Regions from separate parts of the Mesorhizobium sp. M4B.F.Ca.ET.058.02.1.1 genome, predicted to be linked through region 2. Evidence: riboswitches for the same ligand, from Rfam matches in the RefSeq annotation. Region 2 holds a riboswitch; each other region holds the start of a gene.
What was found. A riboswitch is a leader RNA that binds a small molecule or an ion and turns the genes downstream of it on or off. The one in region 2 is predicted to bind thiamine pyrophosphate.

Region 1 (6,466 bases), 620 kb from region 2:
CGAGTTCCATGACGGTGGCCGCGTGCGACGGCCGTCCGAGCCCCGCATCCACAATCAGCGGGACGCCAGGGAAATATCCGCGCATCGAGCGCAGCGCCGTCATGTTGACCGGTCCCAAGGCGGAACCGATCGGTGCGCACCACGGCATCAGGACCTTGCAGCCCGTTTCCAGCAGCCGCTCGGCGACAACGAGATCGTCGGTGGTATAGGGGAATACCGCAAAGCCGTCCTCGCACAGGATGCGGGCGGCTTCAACCAGACCGAACACATCCGGCTGTAGCGTGTCGTGATTGCCGATCACTTCGAGCTTGATCCAGTTGGTGCCGAAGACCTCGCGCGCCATTTTCGCGGTGGTGACGGCTTCCTTGACGGAGAGGCAGCCGGCGGTATTGGGCAGGATTCTGGCGCCCAGCGAGCGGATCAACGACCAGAATTGTTCGCCGGCTCTACCGCCCGCCATCTCACGCCGCAACGAGACGGTCACCACCGACGTGCCCGACGCCTTGACTGCATCGGCAAGGATGGCCGGCGAAGGATATTGAGCGGTGCCGAGAAGCAGGCGCGACGAAAGCTCGGTTCCATAAAGCTCCAACATGCTAGCCGCCCTGCATGGGCGAGAGGATTTCGATCCGGTCGCCGTCGCTCAACTGGAACTCCGTGCGGTTGGCTTTGTGCACGAGGTCGCCGTTGACGGCGGTGGCGAGCCAATCGCCCTCATAGTCGAGCGCGGCAAGCAACTCGGCCAGCGTGGTGGCGGCAATCTCACGCGCCTCGCCGTTGACCATCAGTTTCATGAGCATGCTCCTTGGTTCTGTCTTGACTGAAAACCAGGCCGGCAGCCTGGCGCGCCATGGCGGGGGCGAGGAGAAAACCGTGACGATAAAGACCGTTGATCGCGATGATCTCACCGTCTGTTTCGACGCGTGGCAAATTGTCGGGAAATGCCGGACGGACACCCACACCGGTTTCAACGATCTCGGCCTCACCAAAGGCCGGATGGAGGGCATGGGCGGCGCCCAGCAGCTCCATCATGGAACGCGCCGTCACCGGTCCGGCGCTCTGGCTTTCAATCATCGTCGCTCCGATCATGAAACGGTGATCGGTGCGCGGCACGGCATAAAGCGGAAAGCGTGGATGAAGCAAACGGACCGGCCGCGACAGCGAGACATCAGGCGTGCGAAGGATCAGCATTTCGCCGCGAACACCGCGCAGCCTGTCATCGGCCGCTGCCATTCCCATGCAGTCTATCTGACGGGCGAAACCCGAAACAGGCCGGGCGTCGCAGCCGAAGTGGAATTTGACACCCATGGTCGCAAGGTTGTCATGAAGTGCCGCCATCGCCTGGCGTGGGTCGAGGTGAGCCTCGTTGGGGAAGAGCAATCCACGCCGGAAGCGGCCGGCGAGGTCGGGTTCCAGGAGCGCAATTTCGTTTTCATCGACGCGCCTATGCCCTGACGTGCGACTGGCGAACCGGTCAAGCTCACCGGCATCACGCGGCGCGGCCACGACCAATGTCCCGGCCCGTGTCACCTGACCCGACAGCACCGCATCCCACCAGTCGGCAGCGTCGCGTCCGAGATCCAGCACCGGCTGCTCCGCGCTTTCGCGCTCGCACCATGGCGCCAGCATGCCGCCGGCGAACCACGACGCGTTGCCGCCAAGGCCATGCCGCATCTCGGCGACTGTGACCGTCGCGCCGCGGGCGGCGAGTTCGAAAGCGACGGTGAGGCCGGCAACGCCGGCCCCTTTGACGAGCACCCTCATGATGGTTTGGGAGCCTCCGGCACGACCGGTACGCCAGTCTCGTCCGCCGGCATGTAGAGATCGCCGCCCTCCCGGTATTTTGCCGCCATTGCCGCCATGCCTTCCTTCTGAGCCTCGGCACGGATGTCGTGGGAAATGCGCATGGAGCAGAATTTCGGCCCGCACATCGAACAGAAATGTGCCAGCTTGTGCGCCTCCTTGGGCAAGGTCTGGTCGTGGAAGGACCGTGCGGTTTCGGGGTCGAGCGACAGGTTGAACTGGTCCTCCCAGCGGAACTCGAAGCGCGCGCGCGAAAGGGCATCATCCCTGGTTTTCGCTGCCGGATGGCCCTTCGCCAGATCGGCTGCATGGGCGGCTATCTTGTAAGTGATCACCCCAATCTTGACGTCGTTGCGGTCGGGAAGGCCGAGATGCTCTTTCGGCGTGACGTAGCAAAGCATTGCGGTGCCGAACCAGCCTATCATGGCGGCACCTATCCCTGAGGTGATGTGGTCATAGCCCGGCGCGATGTCGGTCGTCAGCGGCCCCAACGTGTAGAACGGCGCCTCACCGCACACTGCGAGCTGCTTGTCCATGTTCTGCCTGATCTTGTGCATGGGGACATGGCCCGGGCCTTCGATCATCACCTGGCAGTCCTTTGCCCAGGCAATCTTGGTGAGTTCTCCAAGTGTTTCCAGTTCGGCGAATTGCGCCGCGTCGTTCGCATCGGCGATTGAACCGGGACGAAGGCCGTCGCCGAGCGAGAAGGAAACGTCATAGGCTCTGGCGATGTCGCAGATCTCCTCGAAATGCTCGTAGAGGAAGCTCTCCCGGTGATGGTGCAGGCACCATTTGGCCATGATCGAGCCGCCGCGCGAGACGATGCCCGTGACCCGGTCGACGGTCAGCGGTATGTAGTGCAGCCGCACGCCGGCGTGGATGGTGAAATAGTCGACGCCTTGCTCGGCCTGCTCGATCAGCGTGTCGCGATAGACCTCCCAGTTGAGGTCCTCGGCGATGCCGCCGACCTTTTCGAGCGCCTGATAGAGCGGCACCGTGCCGATCGGCACCGGTGCATTGCGCACGATCCAGTCGCGGATGTTGTGGATGTTGCGGCCGGTCGACAGGTCCATCACCGTATCGGCGCCCCAGCGGATCGCCCACACCATCTTTTCGACCTCTTCGGCCATCGACGATGTGGCAGCCGAGTTACCGATGTTGGCGTTGATCTTCACCAGGAAATTTCGCCCGATGATCATCGGTTCGCTCTCGGGATGATTGATGTTGGCGGGAATGATTGCGCGTCCGCGCGCCACCTCGTCGCGCACGAATTCGGGTGTGACGAAATCTGGGATCGCCGCGCCGAAGGCTTCGCCGTCGCGTTGCAGCTTGCCGCGCATCACCTCGCGGCCGAGATTCTCGCGGATGGCTACGAACTCCATTTCTGGCGTGATGATGCCGGCGCGCGCATAGGCAAGTTGGGTCACCGCCTTGCCCTGCTTGGCCTTGAGCGGCCGATTGCGTATCGGAAATTCCGGTGTCAGGCGCTCGCCGGTGGCGAATCCATTGTCTTCCGGCCGGACGTGGCGGCCGTCATAGGCTTCGACATCGCAACGCGCCGTGACCCATTCGTGGCGAAGCCGGGCAAGGCCTTTTTCGATGCTGGTTTGGACTGATGGATCGGTGTAGGGGCCGGACGGATCGTAGACGGTGACGGGCGGTTCGCCGGCCGTCGGATGGACGGAAATCTCGCGCATCGGCACCCTGATCTGCGGGTAGAGGACGCCGGGCTTGTGGATTTTCCGCGAGGCGGGCAGTGGTCCCGTCGACACGGCGGGGGTGAGGGCATTCATCGTGAGGCTCCTTTGCTCATGCATTGGAGACCCAGTTCTGTGCCGGAAGGATGAAAAGACGCTTCTGTAGACCTGCTGCAGCAGGACCTCGGGCGTAAACTCCCGCAAAGCGCTTGCACCGTCCCTACGCCAGTATGAACTGGATCAGGTTCAACGGGTCACTGCGCCGCGAAAGCCAGCAGTATCTCAGCCCCTTACCGGGACTCCCCTGGTGAATGCCTCAAGTTGAATGGGCCGGTGCTGCTTTGTCAAGCGCCTTCGGGCGCCTTCGGGCGCCTTCGGCCGGTGGCGACGTCCGGCGGCCGGCCGAGCGGAGAGCTCGCGCATGCATCGGGGACAAGTCACGCCCCGTAGACCAGGGCTGGAATGGCCAAAGTCTCATTCGCTTCGTGAAGGATGGAAAAACTGTATCGGCCATGTGCGTCGAGATCGACCGAGTAGCTCAGGCGGTCACGGATGTGGTTATCCTGGTCGAAGGCGACGATTTGCGGCTTCAGCGAGGTGATTTGCACCACGTCCAGGTAGATGGAGTTGCAGATATGATCTGGTCGTCGGGCTGGCAGGTGCAAGCGGCCGCTCTATTCAGGATGCGGCATCGGCGGCGTTCCCGATACCAATGATATCTTGCGGGCAACTTATGCAATCACCGGCTTCGTAAAACCCGACGGCGGCGGCCGTGTCCTGGCGCTGAGGATGTGCCGCTGTTCCAGCAGAGAAATCGCGTGGGCGCGGAGTTTTCGCTCTGCGAGGAAGAGTTGACGCAATCGTTTAGCTTGCTTGCAGTTCGTAGAGACCCGCCTTTGAAAGCAACTAAGCTATTGCATTGATATGTTGGTGCGCGATCGATCGCTACATAGCCGGCCGCCATTATCCGAGTATTGATCCGCCGGTGTTCGTGTTGCCGTATATGGCAATCCCTGCGAGATCGTCGCGGCCGGATCGGCCGCACCCTCTAGTCATAAAAGGGGAAGCGACCGAGAATTCCGCTGCCGAAAACTTCTCTGGCTTGGCTATGCATGCGGTAGATGAGATCGCCGCCTACCGCGACCTGGTCGAGGAAGGCATCGACGCCCAGTTCGGACAGCCTGGTTATCGCAATGCGTTAGCGGCTCAGACTTGCGGTCTCGAGAGCGGCCTTTGGGGGTCACCTCTTTTTTGTTTCAGAGGTTGGAAGACGGCTGCTCGTTACCCAATAGAAATGGCGACTACGGAACGCGATCGATCGCGGCCATCAGGAAACACCTGTCTTCGGCTCAACCTCGACATGGCGTCCGATCGACCGCAGATATACAGCTATCTCGTCCATGAGATGATCGCGTTCGCCGTAGATCTCAGCAATCCTGCGCAGCTGTGGCTCGACGGACCTCCGTTGCGCCGGCGTCAAATCAGCATCGCCAAAGACATATCCCAAGTTGCCAATCGCGCAAATGTTGCAGCCGGCCTCCACAACTGCTTGCACGAATGCCGGAATGTCTTTTTCTTGCATAGTCTTCATGTCGAACCTCTCGTGAATGGCGTGCTTGCGCGCCCATGCTGCCTTTTCAGCGTGTCCTCTGGGCGGCGCAAGCCTTGAGCGTAATTGTGCCGGGCAACCTCGACTATCCCGTCTGCCACGCTCTTTAGAGTCGGTGGGGTCTGGTGATTGCAGGCTGGGCCACTCAAAAGCCTGCAAGAAGAAAGTCATGGCGACCATTGCTCAAGATCGCGAGGGTGCGTGCAAGACCTTCCGTTGGCAGTCATGCACGCTCACCCAGCAACTGGGTATTGAGCAACTGGGTCTCACGTCGCGGGTCTCGTGTGCTTCACAGCCGAAAATAAGGTACCACCGTGGCTATTCTCAAGTGCAGGCTACCTCTTCAGGACACGGCGGAGTGCCTTCCGACGCACCCCTGGTGCAACGTGCGACCTAACGAGACACATCTCGTTCGCGTTCCCTCGACCTTTCTTCGTATTGCTGCTTGCCCTGCGATTTCAGGCCCTCTGCTAGCTTCTCGGCCGCTCTTTGGCCTGCAATGTCACTATTCAAGATCATATCCGACATCCCTGGATGGTCATAACCGTAATGCGCATGCAGTTTCCCTCACGAGCAGCGCCTATCCGTCGATTAGTTCGTCTTCCGGAACCCGAAGCCCTTTTTATCCGGCGTACCTATCCACCATTCAACCGGTATACCTTTCCCAACTTTGGCGGACCATTTACCTCAGGCATGATCATCTCGCGTGACATTTTTTTTGGCGCCATCATCGCACGTGGCATTTTCTAAAAACCAAGACGTGTCAATTTGTAAAATCAAGGATGCGGCCGCGCCCGTTGCGAGGATTTGCAGGTAGCTCTTCAGCCCCAACACGATGTGTGAGGCGGCGGTGGAAAAGGCAACCGACGGCGTCGACGCGTCCTTTGATGATCGCAAGCGATATGCTTCGTCGCGAGCCCAGATTGCGGTCTCGGGCACAAGGCGAGATCACAGTTCTGCGATCTGTGGTAACGCGAGCCCGCAAAGCGCCGCTGCGGCCACCGCTTTTGGAATCTGGACGAGATTCGTCGTCGTCTGAGATCAGTTGATCGAGCAGTTCGCGCGCGCGGGACGCGCTTGCGGTGCAGTCTCTCCCGCGAGCTCGCCCGTGACCTTCTCATCGACGACATCCGAGAGCTGCGCGGACGGCCCTATGACCTCGTCGCTGTCGCCGGCGGCTGGAAGCACCTGACACGGCCGGCCTATGCCGATGCCATCCGCGCCTGCGGAAGCAGCGGGCGTGCCGTGGACCTGACGTGGTCGGACGTGCTGATGCTGATGTGCATCGGCACTTCCAGCCGATTACCCGCGCCGAATTGTCGTCGGTTTTCGGGAAGTAATCAGTCGCGACCTGATC
Region 2 (6,466 bases):
AGCAGCGTCGTTTTTCCGGCGCCGTTCGGGCCGACCAAACCGACGCGGTCGCCGCGCTGGATGCGGCTCGAGAAGCCCTTGACCACGGTGAGGTCGCCGAAGCTCTTTTCGATGCTCTTGGCCTCGATCACCAGCTTGCCGGACTCGGCGGCGTCGCTGGCCACCAGGGTGGCCGTGCCCTCGGCGCCGCGATGGCTGCGGAAACGCTGGCGCATGGTCTGCAGTTCGCCGAGCCGTCGCATGTTGCGCTTGCGCCGTGCGGTCACGCCGTAGCGCAGCCAGTGCTCCTCGCGCACGATCTGGCGGCCGAGCTTGTGCTGCTCGCGCTCTTCCTCTTCCAGCACCTGGTCGCGCCATTCCTCGAAATGGCCGAAACCCTTGTCCAGCCGTTTGGTCTGGCCGCGGTCGAGCCAGACAGTGGCGCGCGATACGCGCTCGAGAAAACGACGGTCGTGCGAAATCAGGATCACCGCAGAGGAGGTGCGGGCAAGCTCCTCTTCCAGCCATTCGATCACCGACAGGTCGAGATGGTTGGTCGGCTCGTCCAGCAGCAGAATGTCGGGCTCCGGCGCCATGACGCGGGCAAGGGCCGCGCGGCGCGCCTCGCCGCCGGAAAGGTCGTTTGGCCGCTCCTCGCCGGTCAGGCCAAGATGCTCCATCAGATAGGTGGCGCGGTAGGGATCGTCGGCCGGTCCGAGCCCTGCCTCGACATAGGCGCGCACATTGGCGAAGCCATCCATGTCGGGCATTTGCGGCAGGTAACGCACCGTCGCCGAAGGCTGGCGGAACACCTCGCCATCCTGTGGTTCGATCATGCCGGCGGCGATCTTGAGCAGCGTCGACTTGCCGGAGCCGTTGCGGCCGACCAGCGCGATCTTGTCGCCGGCGGACGCGCTGAGCGCCGCGCCATCGAGCAGCGGCGTGCCGCCGAAGGTCAGTCTTATCCCGTCGAGATTGAGAAGAGGCGGGGCCATGTCAGCTTTCAGGAAGGGGATAGGGGTGAGCGAGCAGCAACGCGCGCCCGTGGCCGAGCGCGATCTCAAGCCGCCCCTTGACCTCGTTTGATATAGTCAGCGACGAGCCGAACGTCACCTCGACGTGATCGAGCGGCCATTTGGCGCCGGCGACGCTCAGGCCGGAAAGGTCGGAGAAGCCGAGCACCGAAAACAGCGTGCCGTCGGCATAGTCGAAGCCGGCCTTGCCAGGCAAAAGCGGAATGCCTTCCTGCGCGCCGCTGGTCATAACCACGCTCATGCCGGCCTCGGCCAGGCGAACCGCGAGTGCCAGATGCAGGAAGGCGTGGTCAGCGCGCTTGCCGCCGAAGGCGCCGGCCAGCACGAGGCCGGTGGCGCCGCGCTCGAGGGCGGCGGCGATCGCCAACTCGCCGTCCGTCTTGTCCTTCTCGGCCGGAAACACCTGGCGTGGCACGGCGGCCAGATCATCCGGCAAATCCGGCGGCACGGAATCGAAATCGCCGACCCAGAGCTCAGGCGTCAGGCCCAGCATGCGGGCATGGCCGATGCCGCCATCGGCGGCGATGACGCGCGCGCCGGCCAGCTGGCTGTCGAGCCGCGGCGTGCGGACGAGGTCGCCGCCAAGCAGGATGGTGAATGTGCCCATGGGCGTCGCCCTTACCAGCCCCGCCCGAGAAACGGAAGCCGGGGGTGCAGGCACCCGGCAAACTTCCGCTTGCGCGGTGCCGTGCCCGGGCCTATGTGTCGAAACGCTCTAACGGGGTGCCGGACGCGGGTTTTCGCGGACCGGCTGAGAGGCAACCGCCAACCCGCTGAACCTGATCCGGTTTGTACCGGCGGAGGGATTAGACGTCTCGGACCATCCGGCGCCTCAATTCCTTTCAATACCAACGAAGGAGGCGCCGATGCGCACGCTCTTGTCCCACCTTGTTCTGGCAACCGGCCTGGTTTCGCTTCTGGCGGGTCCGGCGGCCGCGAAGGACAAGCTCACCGTCTATACCTATGAGAGCTTCACCGCCGACTGGGGTCCCGGCCCGGCGGTAAAGAAGGAATTCGAGGCCGAATGCGGCTGCGATCTCGAATTCGTCTCGGTCGCCGATGGCGTGGCGTTACTCAACCGCGTCAAGCTGGAGGGCGCGGCGACCAAGGCCGACATCGTGCTCGGCCTCGACACCAACCTGACGGCCGAAGCCAAGGCGAGCGGCCTGTTCGCGCCGCATGGCGACGTGTCCGGCCTCAATGTCCCCGGCAACTGGAGCGACGACACATTCGTGCCGTTCGACTATGGCTATTTCGCCGTCGTCTACGACACCGAAAAGCTGAAAGTCCCGCCGAAGAGCCTGAAGGAACTGGTCGAGGGCAGCGCCACCGACAAGATCGTCATCCAGGATCCACGCACCTCGACGCCCGGCCTCGGCCTGCTGCTCTGGGTCAAGTCGGTCTATGGCGACAAGGCGCCGGAAGCCTGGGCCAAGCTCAAGTCCAAGGTGCTGACGGTGACGCCGGGCTGGAGCGAGGCCTATGGCCTGTTTACCAAGGGCGAGGCGCCGATGGTGCTGTCCTACACCACCTCGCCGGCCTATCACATGGTCGCCGAGAAAACTGAACGCTACCAGGCCGCGTCCTTCGAGGAGGGCGAATATCTGCAGATCGAGGTTGCCGGCATCACCACGACAGGGGCGAAGAATCCGCTGGCGGAGAAGTTCATCGCCTTCATGACCGGCCCGAAATTCCAGGATGTCATCCCCGAGACCAACTGGATGTTCCCGGCCGGTAAGACCGACAAGCCGCTCAATCCGGCCTTCGACAAATTGGTCAAGCCGACCAAGACCTTGCTGTTCAGCGCCGATGAGGTCGCCGCCAACCGCAAGGCCTGGGTGGACGAATGGCTGGCGGCGATGAGCAAGTAGGCTTTCGATCGCCTCGATGTCTGCGCCAAGCCACCCCCTCTGTCCTGCCGGACATCTCCCCCTCAAGGGGGAGATTGGCTGTCACGGCGGTTTTCGCCAACCTTTGGCGGTGTGGGATGGAACGCGGCGTCGACGCTGCTGATCTCCCCCTAGAGGGGAGATGTCCGGCAGGACAGAGGGGGGGCGAAGGAACGCGGCTTTCGCTAAGTTCCGCCAGGGTGCAGCGTGCAGCTCGCGCCTCGCTCTGACCCCCGCATCACCGCCGGCATCGCCGCGCTAGGCGCCATCACCTTGCTGATCGGCGGGGCGTTCGCCGGCCTCGTCCTTGAAGGCGCGCATGATTTCTCCGGCGCCGCCTCGGCCTTCGATCCCTATATCCTGCGCGTCGTCCGCTTCACACTCTGGCAGGCGCTGTTGTCGACCCTGCTTTCCGTTGTGCCGGCGCTGTTCGTCGCGCGCGCGCTCTCCCGGCATCCGCTTTTTCCGGGCCGCGGGCTGATCCTGCAGCTCTTCGCCCTGCCGCTGGCGCTGCCGGCCATTGTCGCGGCGCTCGGCATCCTGGCGCTCTACGGCAATGCCGGCTATTTCGCCGGCCTGCTCGGCGGACGGAACTGGCCGGGCATCTACGGACTGTCCGGCATCCTCGTTGCCCATGTCTTCTTCAACTTGCCCCTGGCCACGCGGCTGTTCCTCGAGGCGCTGGGCACGGTGCCGGCCAATCACTGGCGATTGGCAAGCCAGCTCGGCATGGGCGGTCGGCCCGCCTTCCGGCTGATCGAATGGCCGGCGTTGCGGGCAGCGCTGCCCGGTGTCTCCGGGCTGGTCTTCATGCTTTGCATCACCTCCTTCACCATCGTGCTGACGCTCGGCGGCGGGCCGGCCGCCACGACGCTGGAGGTCGCCATCTACCAGGCGCTGCGCTTCGATTTCGATCCGGCGCGGGCGGTGACGCTGACGCTGCTGCAGATCGCGCTGACCTTCGCCGTAGTGCTTGCACTGACGCGGCTCGGCGCCAACACCGTCGGCGACGCCAACCTGCCGGTGGCGCCGCGCCGGTACTTTTCGGCGAGCCCGGCGGAAACCTCGCTGAACGCGGCTCTGATCGTGCTCGCGCTGCTGTTCGTCGCCGGACCGATGGCGGCCACGGTCGCGGCGGGCCTCGGCGCCGATCTCGGCCGGCTCGCCGGCGAGAGCGCGGTGCGGCAGGCGACGCAGACCAGCGTGGTGCTGGCCTTCCTGTCGGCGTCGCTCGCGGTGGCGATGTCGCTGGCGCTGATCGCGGCGCGCCGGGCGCTGGCCCTGAAGCGCTGTGCCGGCCGCAAGACATTGCTGGAGCACGCAACGGATACCGGTGCCGGGTTCGTCCTCGTCGTACCGCCCATCGTCGTCGGCGCCGGCTGGTTCCTGCTTTTGCGTACGGTCAGCGACGTCTTTGCCCTCGCCCCGGTGATGGTCGTCGCAGTCAACGCGGTGATGGCGATGCCCTTTGCCATCCGCGCGATCCGCCCCGCCTACGATGCAGCAAGCGAGCGCCACGAGAGGCTCTGCCTGCTGCTCGGCATATCAGGCTGGAACCGGCTCAGCCTGGTCGACTGGCCGTCGCTCAGGCGGCCGCTCGCAACCGGCTTCGCCTTCGCCATGGCCCTGTCGCTCGGCGATCTCGGCGTAATCGCGCTGTTCGGCAGCGATTCCGTGCAGACCTTGCCCTATCTTCTGCTGGCGCGCATGGGCAGCTATCGCACCGCCGACGCCGCCGGCCTTGCCTTGCTGCTCGGTCTCGTCTGCCTGGCGCTGGTGCTTGCCGCCGATCGCCTCGGGCAAGGAGAGAAATCATGACGCCGGCGAAGGAAGTCGGGGCGAAAGGCGCGGCCGTCCGGCTCGAGGACGCTTCGTTCAGCTATGGCGAAGCGCCGTTCCGTTTCGACGTCGGGTTCGCCGCCTCGAAGATCACCGCCATCATGGGGCCGAGCGGTTCGGGAAAGTCGACGCTGCTCAACCTGGTGGCTGGTTTCGAGATGCCAGGATCCGGCCGCGTGCTGATCGACGGTGGCGATGTCAGCGCCGCGCCGCCTTCGGTGAGGCCGGTCTCGATGGTGTTCCAGGAGAACAATCTGTTCGCCCATCTTTCGGTGGAGCGGAATGTCGGGCTCGGCCGCTCGCCGTCGCTCAGCCTCACTGATGCCGACCATGCGGCAATTGCCGATGCGCTGGCGCGTGTCGGCCTTGCGGGCAAGGAGAGGCGCCTGCCACGCGAGCTTTCCGGCGGCGAGCGGCAGCGCGTCGCGCTGGCGCGCGTGCTGGTGCGCGACCGGCCGGTGCTCTTGCTCGACGAGCCGTTCGCCTCGCTCGGACCGGCGCTGCGCGACGACATGCTCGATTTGCTGGCCAGTGTCCATACCGAACGGCAGATGACGGTGCTGTTCGTCACGCACCAGCCGGAGGACGCGCGCCGCATCGGCCAGGACATGGTCTTCCTTGACAACCACACGGTCGCCGCGACGGGGACGGCGGCCAACTTCTTCGACGCCTCTGGACCGGACGGCTTTCGGCGCTATGTCGGCATGGATCCAGCCAAGGGGCGTCGCGCCTGAACGACCTCAAGGGATGCGCTTGGGTTCTGTTTTTGAGCAGGTCGTTGCCTCAAAACCACAGCACATTTCCAGGTGACATGCATTGCTGCCGGATCTCGGCATGTTGCCCGGAAGCGGACATAATTTACGCTCAAACCGGGTTCGGGTGATGCAGCGTTTGCTTGCCTTGACTGGAGGAGTATGGCTAGGTCCGCCCATACTGGTCTGGCACAGGCCGTGATTTGCCCGCAAAGATTTGGAAAGGAAGCCGATCTGCCGACCGGCAAGCATAGATTGCTGACGAAGCCGCTGGCGCGACTGCTCGCGCTTGCCGGCCTTGCCGTGGCGCTGGCCAGCTGCCAGATGTTCACGCCGCCGGATGTGCAGGAGTCCGGTTTCCAGCCGTCCGACAAGCCGATCACCGTCGACAATGTTGTCGCCAACTCGAAGCTCGCCGAAATGGCGAAGGCGCAGCATCCGCGCATCCTCGCCACCTATGGCGGCGAATATTCCGATCCCAAGCTCGAGCGCATGGTGGCCAAGGTCGTCGGCAACCTGACGGTGGTGTCGGCCAATCCGACCCAGACCTACCGCATCACCATCCTCAATTCGCCCAACGTCAACGCCTTCGCGCTGCCCGGCGGCTATCTCTATGTAACGCGCGGCCTGCTGGCGCTGGCCAATGATTCGTCCGAGCTCGCCGCCGTCATCGCGCACGAGATGGGCCACGTCACCGCCAATCACGGCCTGCAGCGGCAGCAGCTGGAGGCCGAGGAAGGGCTGGCGACCAAGGTGGTGTCGGATGTGCTGGGCGACAGCCCGACAGCCAAGGCGGCGCTGATCCGCGGCAAGCTGAGGCTCGCGCAGTTCTCGCGCAACCAGGAACTGCAGGCCGACGCCATCGGCATCAAGTCGATCGGCGAGGCCGGCTATGATCCTTACGCCGCCGGCCGCTTCCTGCAGTCGATGTCGGCCTATACCGATTTCCGCTCAATCAGCGGCGCCACCGACG
Region 3 (6,466 bases), 2.3 Mb from region 2:
TGGCTCATGCCAGCATGCATGAGGGGGCCCGCGCTGGCCGCGCCGAGTTCAAGCTCGCCGTGCACAACGACGTCGATGCTTTCGAGGATGCAATCACGCGCTGGCGCGCCGAAGGCGGCACCGGGCGCGTCTGGATCGTGGTCGAAAGCCTCTACAGCATGGATGGCGACCGCGCGCCGATGGAGGACCTGGTCGCGCTTGCCGACCGGCACGAGGCCTTCATCGTCGTCGATGAGGCGCATGCCACCGGCGTCTGGGGGCCAGACGGCCGCGGCCTTGCCGCCGCTTTCGAGGGCCGCGACAACATCGTCGCGCTCCACACATGCGGCAAGGCGCTCGGCGCGGCCGGTGCGCTCGTCACCGGGCCGGAACTGCTGTGCGACTATCTCGTCAACCGCTGTCGGCCATTCATCTACTCCACCGCGCCATCGCCGCTGATGGCCGTGGCAGCGCGCGAGGCGATTGCCATGCTGTCCGACGAGCCCCAACGCCGTGCCCAGTTGCAGGAGCGCGTTGCCTTCGCGGGCCGCCAATTGGCCGAGCGCTGCGGCGTAGCCCCCAGCGGCTCGCAGATCCAGCCCTTCGTCATCGGCGACAACGGGCGCACCATGGCGGTGGCGGCGGCGCTGCAGGCGCGCAGTTTCGACATTCGCGGCATTCGTCCGCCGACCGTCCCCGAGGGCACATCGCGCCTGCGCATTTCGCTGACGCTGAATGTCGACGAGGCCGACATTTCGGCCATGGTCGAGGCGCTCTTCGAGGTGTTGGCGGCGGCATGACCAAGCGCATCGTCATCACCGGAACAGATACCGGGATCGGCAAAACGGTGTTTTCGGCCGGGCTCGCCTGCCTGCTCGACGGCTTCTACTGGAAGCCGGTGCAATCGGGCCTCGACGAGGAGACCGACAGCCAGGTCGTGGAACGGCTCGCCGGCTTGCCGCCGGGGCGCGTGCTGCCCGAAGTGTATCGCCTGAAGGAGCCGCTATCGCCGCATCGTTCAGCCGAACTCGACGGCGTCGCGATAGACGCCGCAGAGCTGTCGCTTCCGGACTTGCCGGGCCCGCTCGTCATCGAAGGCGCCGGGGGACTGATGGTGCCGCTCAACCGGCGCACTAAATTCATCGACATCTTCGCGCAGTGGCGAGTGCCGGTCATCCTGTGCGCCCGTACCAAGCTCGGCACGATCAACCACACCCTCCTGTCGATCGAGGCGCTCAGGGCCCGATCCATCCCGCTCATCGGCATTGCCTTCATCGGCGATGAGGTGGCCGACACGCAGAGAACAATCGTGGAATTCAGCGGCGTGCGCCAGCTTGGCAGGCTGCCGCTGCTCGATCCGCTGACGAGTGAGAATCTAAGGGAGGCGATGATTACCGGCTTCGACCTCACAGCGATTGCGGGAGGCGAATGATGCCGCAGTCCGATGTGTGGCATCCCTTCACCCAGCACGCGCTCGAGCCCGCCATCCCCGAAATCGTCCGGACGGAAGGCGCCTACCTCTACAAGGCCGACGGCACGTGCATCCTGGATGCCATTTCCTCCTGGTGGGTCGTCACCCACGGCCACCGCCATCCCCGCATCATCAAGGCCATCGAGACGACCGCGGCGAGCCTCGACCAGATCATCTTCGCTGGCTTCACCCACGAGCCGGCCGAACGCCTGGCCAGGGCGCTTGTCGGCCTCGCTCCGGCCGGCCTCGAACGGGTGTTCTATTCCGACAGCGGCTCGACCTCCGTCGAGGTCGCGCTGAAGATGGCACTCGGCTACTTCCGCAATATCGACGCGCCGCGCTCGCGCATCGTCGTCATGGAGCACAGCTATCATGGCGACACCATCGGCACGATGAGCGTCGGCGCTCGCGGCGTGTTCAACGCTGCCTACGAGCCCCTGTTGTTCGAGGTCGACACCATCCCCTTCCCGGCTGCCGGGCGCGAGCAGGAGACGCTCGATCGGTTCGAGGCAGTCTCCCGCGACCGGCACGCAGCCGCGCTGATCGTCGAGCCGCTGGTGCTCGGCGCCGGCGGCATGCTGATGTATCCGGCATGGGTTCTGGCCGAGTTGAAGAAGATCGCCGAGGCCTCTGGCACGCTGCTGATCGCCGACGAGGTGATGACCGGCTGGGGCCGCACCGGAACCATGTTCGCCTGCGAGCAGGCATCAATCTCACCGGACATTCTGTGCACCTCGAAAGGGCTGACGGGCGGCGCAATCCCGCTGGCGGCGACGATTGCCACCGATGCCATCTTCCAGGCCCATTATTCCGAGGACCGGAAGAAGACATTCTTCCACTCGAGTTCCTACACTGCCAATCCGATGGCCTGCGCGGCCGCACTCGCCAATGTCGAGATCTGGCGTGACGAACCGGTGGCCGAGCGGGTCGCGGCCCTGAGTGCAAGACAGGCCGCAGGGCTTCATCGTTTTCGTGACAATCCTTTTTTCACCGACAGCCGCGCAACCGGGACGATCGCGGCTCTCGATCTGCGCACCGGCTCCGCCGGCTATCTGGCCGAGATCGGGCCGAAGCTGCGCGCTTTCTTCCTCGAGCGCGGGCTGCTGGTGCGTCCGCTCGGCAATGTCCTCTATCTTCTGCCGCCCTATTGCATCACCGGCGAAGAACTCGACGGTCTCTATGACGCCATCGAGGAGGCCGGGGAACGCTTCGGCGCTAAGCCATGAGCAGGTCGTCGCGCCTTCTCGGGTTCGGCCATCATGCGCCGGCGCGCAGGGTCGAGAATCAGGAGATCGAAGATCGTCTCGGGCTCGAGCCCGGCTGGATCGAGCGGCGCACCGGGATACGGTCGCGCTTCTGGGCAACCGACGACGACACACTGTCGGGCCTTGCCGCGCAAGCCGGCGACATGGCGCTGACGAATGCCGGCATCGACCGCGGCGACATCGGTCTTCTGTTGCTTGCCACCTCGACGCCTGATCACCTCCTGCCGCCCAGCGCGCCGCTGGTCGCGCATCGGTTGGGACTGAGCCGCGCCGGCGCGATCGATCTGACCGGCGCCTGCGCCGGCTTCATCTATGCGCTTATGTTTGCCGATGGCTTCACCCGCCTGCACGGCAAAGCCGCCATCGTCATTGCCGCGAACATCCTTAGCCGCCGCATCAACCCGGCCGAGCGCGCCAGCGCGGTTTTGTTCGCCGATGCCGCCGGCGCCGTGGTGATCGGGCCCGGCGATGAACCGGATCGGGGCATTCTCGGCGCATCGGTTGATTCCGATGGATCGCGCTACGGGCTGATCCAGATTCCGGCGGGCGGAAGCAACAAGCCCTTCCACGCCGACCTCGATCTCGCTGAGACCCGGATGACGATCACCGACGGCCGCGAAGTGTTCGCCAAGGCGGTCGAGATGATGACCGCCTGCTCGCGGGAGGCGCTCACTGCTGCCCGCATGCGACCGCAAGACATCGACCGGTTCGCACCGCATCAGGCCAACGTCCGCATCTTCGATGCCGTCGGGCGAAACCTCGGTATCGATGATCGTGCGATCGTCAAGACGATCGTCGAATACGGCAATTCCTCCGCCGCGACGATCCCGCTCTCGCTGTCGCTCGCGCATCGGAAGCAGCCGTTTAGGCCAGGCGAAAAGGTTCTCCTGGCGGCGGCAGGTGCGGGTCTCAGCGGCGGCGCCCTGGTGGTCGGGATCTAGCCGGGTAGCGGTGCTGACGGGACAGACTGACTGTATGAGATGACTGGCCGAACACGGCTTGACAAAGTGGCGCCCGCCCGTCCAACCTGAGGCATTCACCAGGGGAGTCCCGGCAAGGGGCTGAGATACTGCTGGCTTTCGCGGCGCAGTGACCCGTTGAACCTGATCCAGTTCATACTGGCGTAGGGACGGTGCAAGCGCTTCGCGGGAGTCTATGCCCGAGGTCCTGTTTCGGCAGGGCGACCAAAGCGTCTTTTCATCCTTCCGGCACAGAACTGGGTCTCCAATGCATGAGCAAAGGAGCCTCAAGATGAATGCCCTCACCCCCACCGTGTCGACGGGACCGCTGCCCGCCTCACGCAAGATCCACAAGCAAGGCAGCCTCCACCCGCGGATCAGGGTGCCGATGCGCGAGATCGCCGTCCATCCGACCGCCGGCGAGCCGCCGGTGACGGTCTATGACTCCTCCGGCCCCTATACCAACCCTGCGATCGAAACGGACATCGAAAGGGGCCTCGCCCGGCCTCGGCAGGACTGGATCGCGGCGCGCGGAGATGTCGAGGCCTATGACGGCCGCCACGTGCGGCCGGAAGACAACGGGTTCGCGACGGGCGAGCGCCTGACGCCGGAATTTCCGGTCCGCAATCGGCCGCTGCGGGCCAAGGCCGGCAAGGCGGTGACCCAGCTTGCCTATGCGCGCGCCGGCATCATCACGCCCGAGATGGAGTTCGTCGCGATCCGCGAGAATCTGGGCCGCGAGGCCCTGCGCGGCAAGCTTAAGCGCGACGGCGAAGCCTTCGGCGCGGCGATCCCCGACTTCGTCACGCCGGAATTCGTGCGCGACGAAGTGGCGCGCGGACGGGCGATCATTCCCGCCAACATCAATCATCCCGAGAGCGAGCCGATGATCATTGGCCGCAATTTCCTGGTCAAGATCAACGCCAATATCGGCAACTCCGCCGTCACCTCGTCGATGGCCGAAGAGGTCGAGAAGATGGTGTGGGCGATCCGCTGGGGCGCCGACACGGTGATGGATCTTTCCACGGGCCGCAACATCCACAACATTCGCGAATGGATCGTGCGCAATGCGCCGGTGCCGATCGGCACGGTGCCGCTTTACCAGGCGCTGGAAAAGGTGGGCGGCATCGCCGAGGACCTGACCTGGGAGGTGTATCGCGACACGCTGATCGAGCAGGCCGAGCAGGGCGTCGACTATTTCACCATCCACGCCGGCGTGCGGCTGCACTATATCCCGCTGACCGTCGACCGGGTGACCGGGATCGTCTCGCGCGGCGGCTCGATCATGGCCAAATGGTGCCTGCACCATCACCGGGAGAGCTTCCTCTACGAACACTTCGCCGAGATCTGCGACATCTGTCGCGCCTACGACGTGTCCTTCTCGCTCGGCGACGGGCTTCGTCCGGGCTCGATCGCCGACGCCAACGACGCCGCGCAGTTCGCCGAGCTGGAAACGCTAGGCGAGCTGACTCAGATCGCCTGGGCCAAGGACTGCCAGGTGATGATCGAGGGGCCCGGTCATGTGCCGATGCACAAGATCAAGCAGAACATGGACAAGCAGCTCGCCGTCTGCGGCGAGGCGCCGTTCTATACGCTGGGGCCGCTGACGACTGACATCGCGCCGGGCTACGATCACATCACCTCCGGCATAGGTGCTGCCATGATCGGCTGGTTCGGCACGGCAATGCTCTGCTACGTCACGCCGAAGGAACATCTCGGCCTGCCCGACCGCAACGACGTCAAGACCGGCGTGATCACCTATAAGATCGCTGCGCATGCCGCGGATCTCGCCAAGGGCCATCCGGCGGCGAAGGTCAGGGACGATGCCCTTTCCCGCGCGCGGTTCGAGTTCCGCTGGGAAGACCAGTTCAACCTGTCGCTCGACCCCGAAACGGCGCGCTCGTTCCACGACGAGACCTTGCCCAAGGAGGCGCACAAGCTGGCGCATTTCTGCTCGATGTGCGGGCCGAAATTCTGCTCCATGCGCATTTCCCACGACATCCGCGCCGAGGCGCAGAAAGAGGGCATGGCGGCGATGGCGGCGAAATATCGCGAAGGCGGCGATCTCTACGTGCCGGCGGACGAGATCGGCGCACCGCCCATACCACAGGGGCGTGAGCGGTCATGAAGGTGCTGGTCAGAGGGGCCGGCGTCGCCGGCCTCACCGCCGCCTTCGAGCTCGCCATCCGCGGCGCGACGGTGACGGTTGCGGAGACAAGGCGCGGCCTTGGCGGCAATGCGTCCTGGTTCGCCGGCGGCATGCTGGCGCCCTGGTGCGAGCGTGAAAGCGCCGAGCAGCCGGTGCTGGATCACGGACGCGACGCCGCCGACTGGTGGGAGGCGGTGTTGCCCGGCCAGGTGACACGGGCCGGAACGCTGGTTGTGGCAGCGCTGCGCGATGCGGGCGAGCTTGACCGCTTCGCCAGCCGTACGTCAGGCCATCGGCGTGTCGACGAAGACGAAATCGCGCTGCTGGAGCCCGACCTCGCCGGTCGCTTCCGCCGTGGACTGCTTTTCCCCGAGGAGGCTCATCTCGACCCGCGCCAGGCGATGACGGCACTCCACAACAGGCTCGCAGCCATGGACGTCTCATTCCGCTTCGGTACCGACGCCGGGCGGGTTTCCGGTTTCGATCGCCAGATCGACTGCACGGGAATGGCCGCTGTCAACGGCAGGCTGCGCGGTGTTCGCGGCGAGATGCTGATCCTGCACACCCCCGACGTCTCGCTGTCGCGCCCGGTCCGGCTGCTTCATCCGCGCTTTCCGCTCTACATCGTGCCGCGCGCCGACCA

Region 1: another riboswitch for thiamine pyrophosphate. It lies ahead of thiC (phosphomethylpyrimidine synthase ThiC); the one in region 2 lies ahead of thiB (thiamine ABC transporter substrate binding subunit).
Region 3: another riboswitch for thiamine pyrophosphate. It lies ahead of thiC (phosphomethylpyrimidine synthase ThiC); the one in region 2 lies ahead of thiB (thiamine ABC transporter substrate binding subunit).

Annotation. Positions count from the first base shown of each region.
Region 1 is NZ_CP034450.1:4,473,010-4,479,475, forward strand. Features, by position in the region: gene EJ073_RS21945 (thiazole synthase) at 1-595, opposite strand, end outside; gene thiS (sulfur carrier protein ThiS) at 597-794, opposite strand; gene thiO (glycine oxidase ThiO) at 763-1,764, opposite strand; gene thiC (phosphomethylpyrimidine synthase ThiC) at 1,761-3,596, opposite strand; TPP riboswitch at 3,700-3,816, opposite strand; gene EJ073_RS21965 (hypothetical protein) at 3,938-4,165, opposite strand; gene EJ073_RS32960 (hypothetical protein) at 4,828-5,280, opposite strand; gene EJ073_RS21975 (hypothetical protein) at 5,797-6,048, opposite strand; partial or broken gene EJ073_RS32280 (SMC-Scp complex subunit ScpB) at 6,187-6,466, shown strand, end outside.
Region 2 is NZ_CP034450.1:5,094,649-5,101,114, forward strand. Features, by position in the region: gene EJ073_RS24725 (ABC-F family ATP-binding cassette domain-containing protein) at 1-974, opposite strand, end outside; gene EJ073_RS24730 (thiamine diphosphokinase) at 976-1,620, opposite strand; TPP riboswitch at 1,723-1,836, shown strand; gene thiB (thiamine ABC transporter substrate binding subunit) at 1,880-2,884, shown strand; gene thiP (thiamine/thiamine pyrophosphate ABC transporter permease) at 3,110-4,720, shown strand; gene thiQ (thiamine ABC transporter ATP-binding protein) at 4,717-5,475, shown strand; gene EJ073_RS24750 (M48 family metalloprotease) at 5,749-6,466, shown strand, end outside.
Region 3 is NZ_CP034450.1:2,747,826-2,754,291, forward strand. Features, by position in the region: gene EJ073_RS13735 (8-amino-7-oxononanoate synthase) at 1-779, shown strand, start outside; gene bioD (dethiobiotin synthase) at 776-1,411, shown strand; gene EJ073_RS13745 (adenosylmethionine--8-amino-7-oxononanoate transaminase) at 1,411-2,676, shown strand; gene EJ073_RS13750 (beta-ketoacyl-ACP synthase III) at 2,673-3,656, shown strand; TPP riboswitch at 3,747-3,863, shown strand; gene thiC (phosphomethylpyrimidine synthase ThiC) at 3,967-5,802, shown strand; gene thiO (glycine oxidase ThiO) at 5,799-6,466, shown strand, end outside.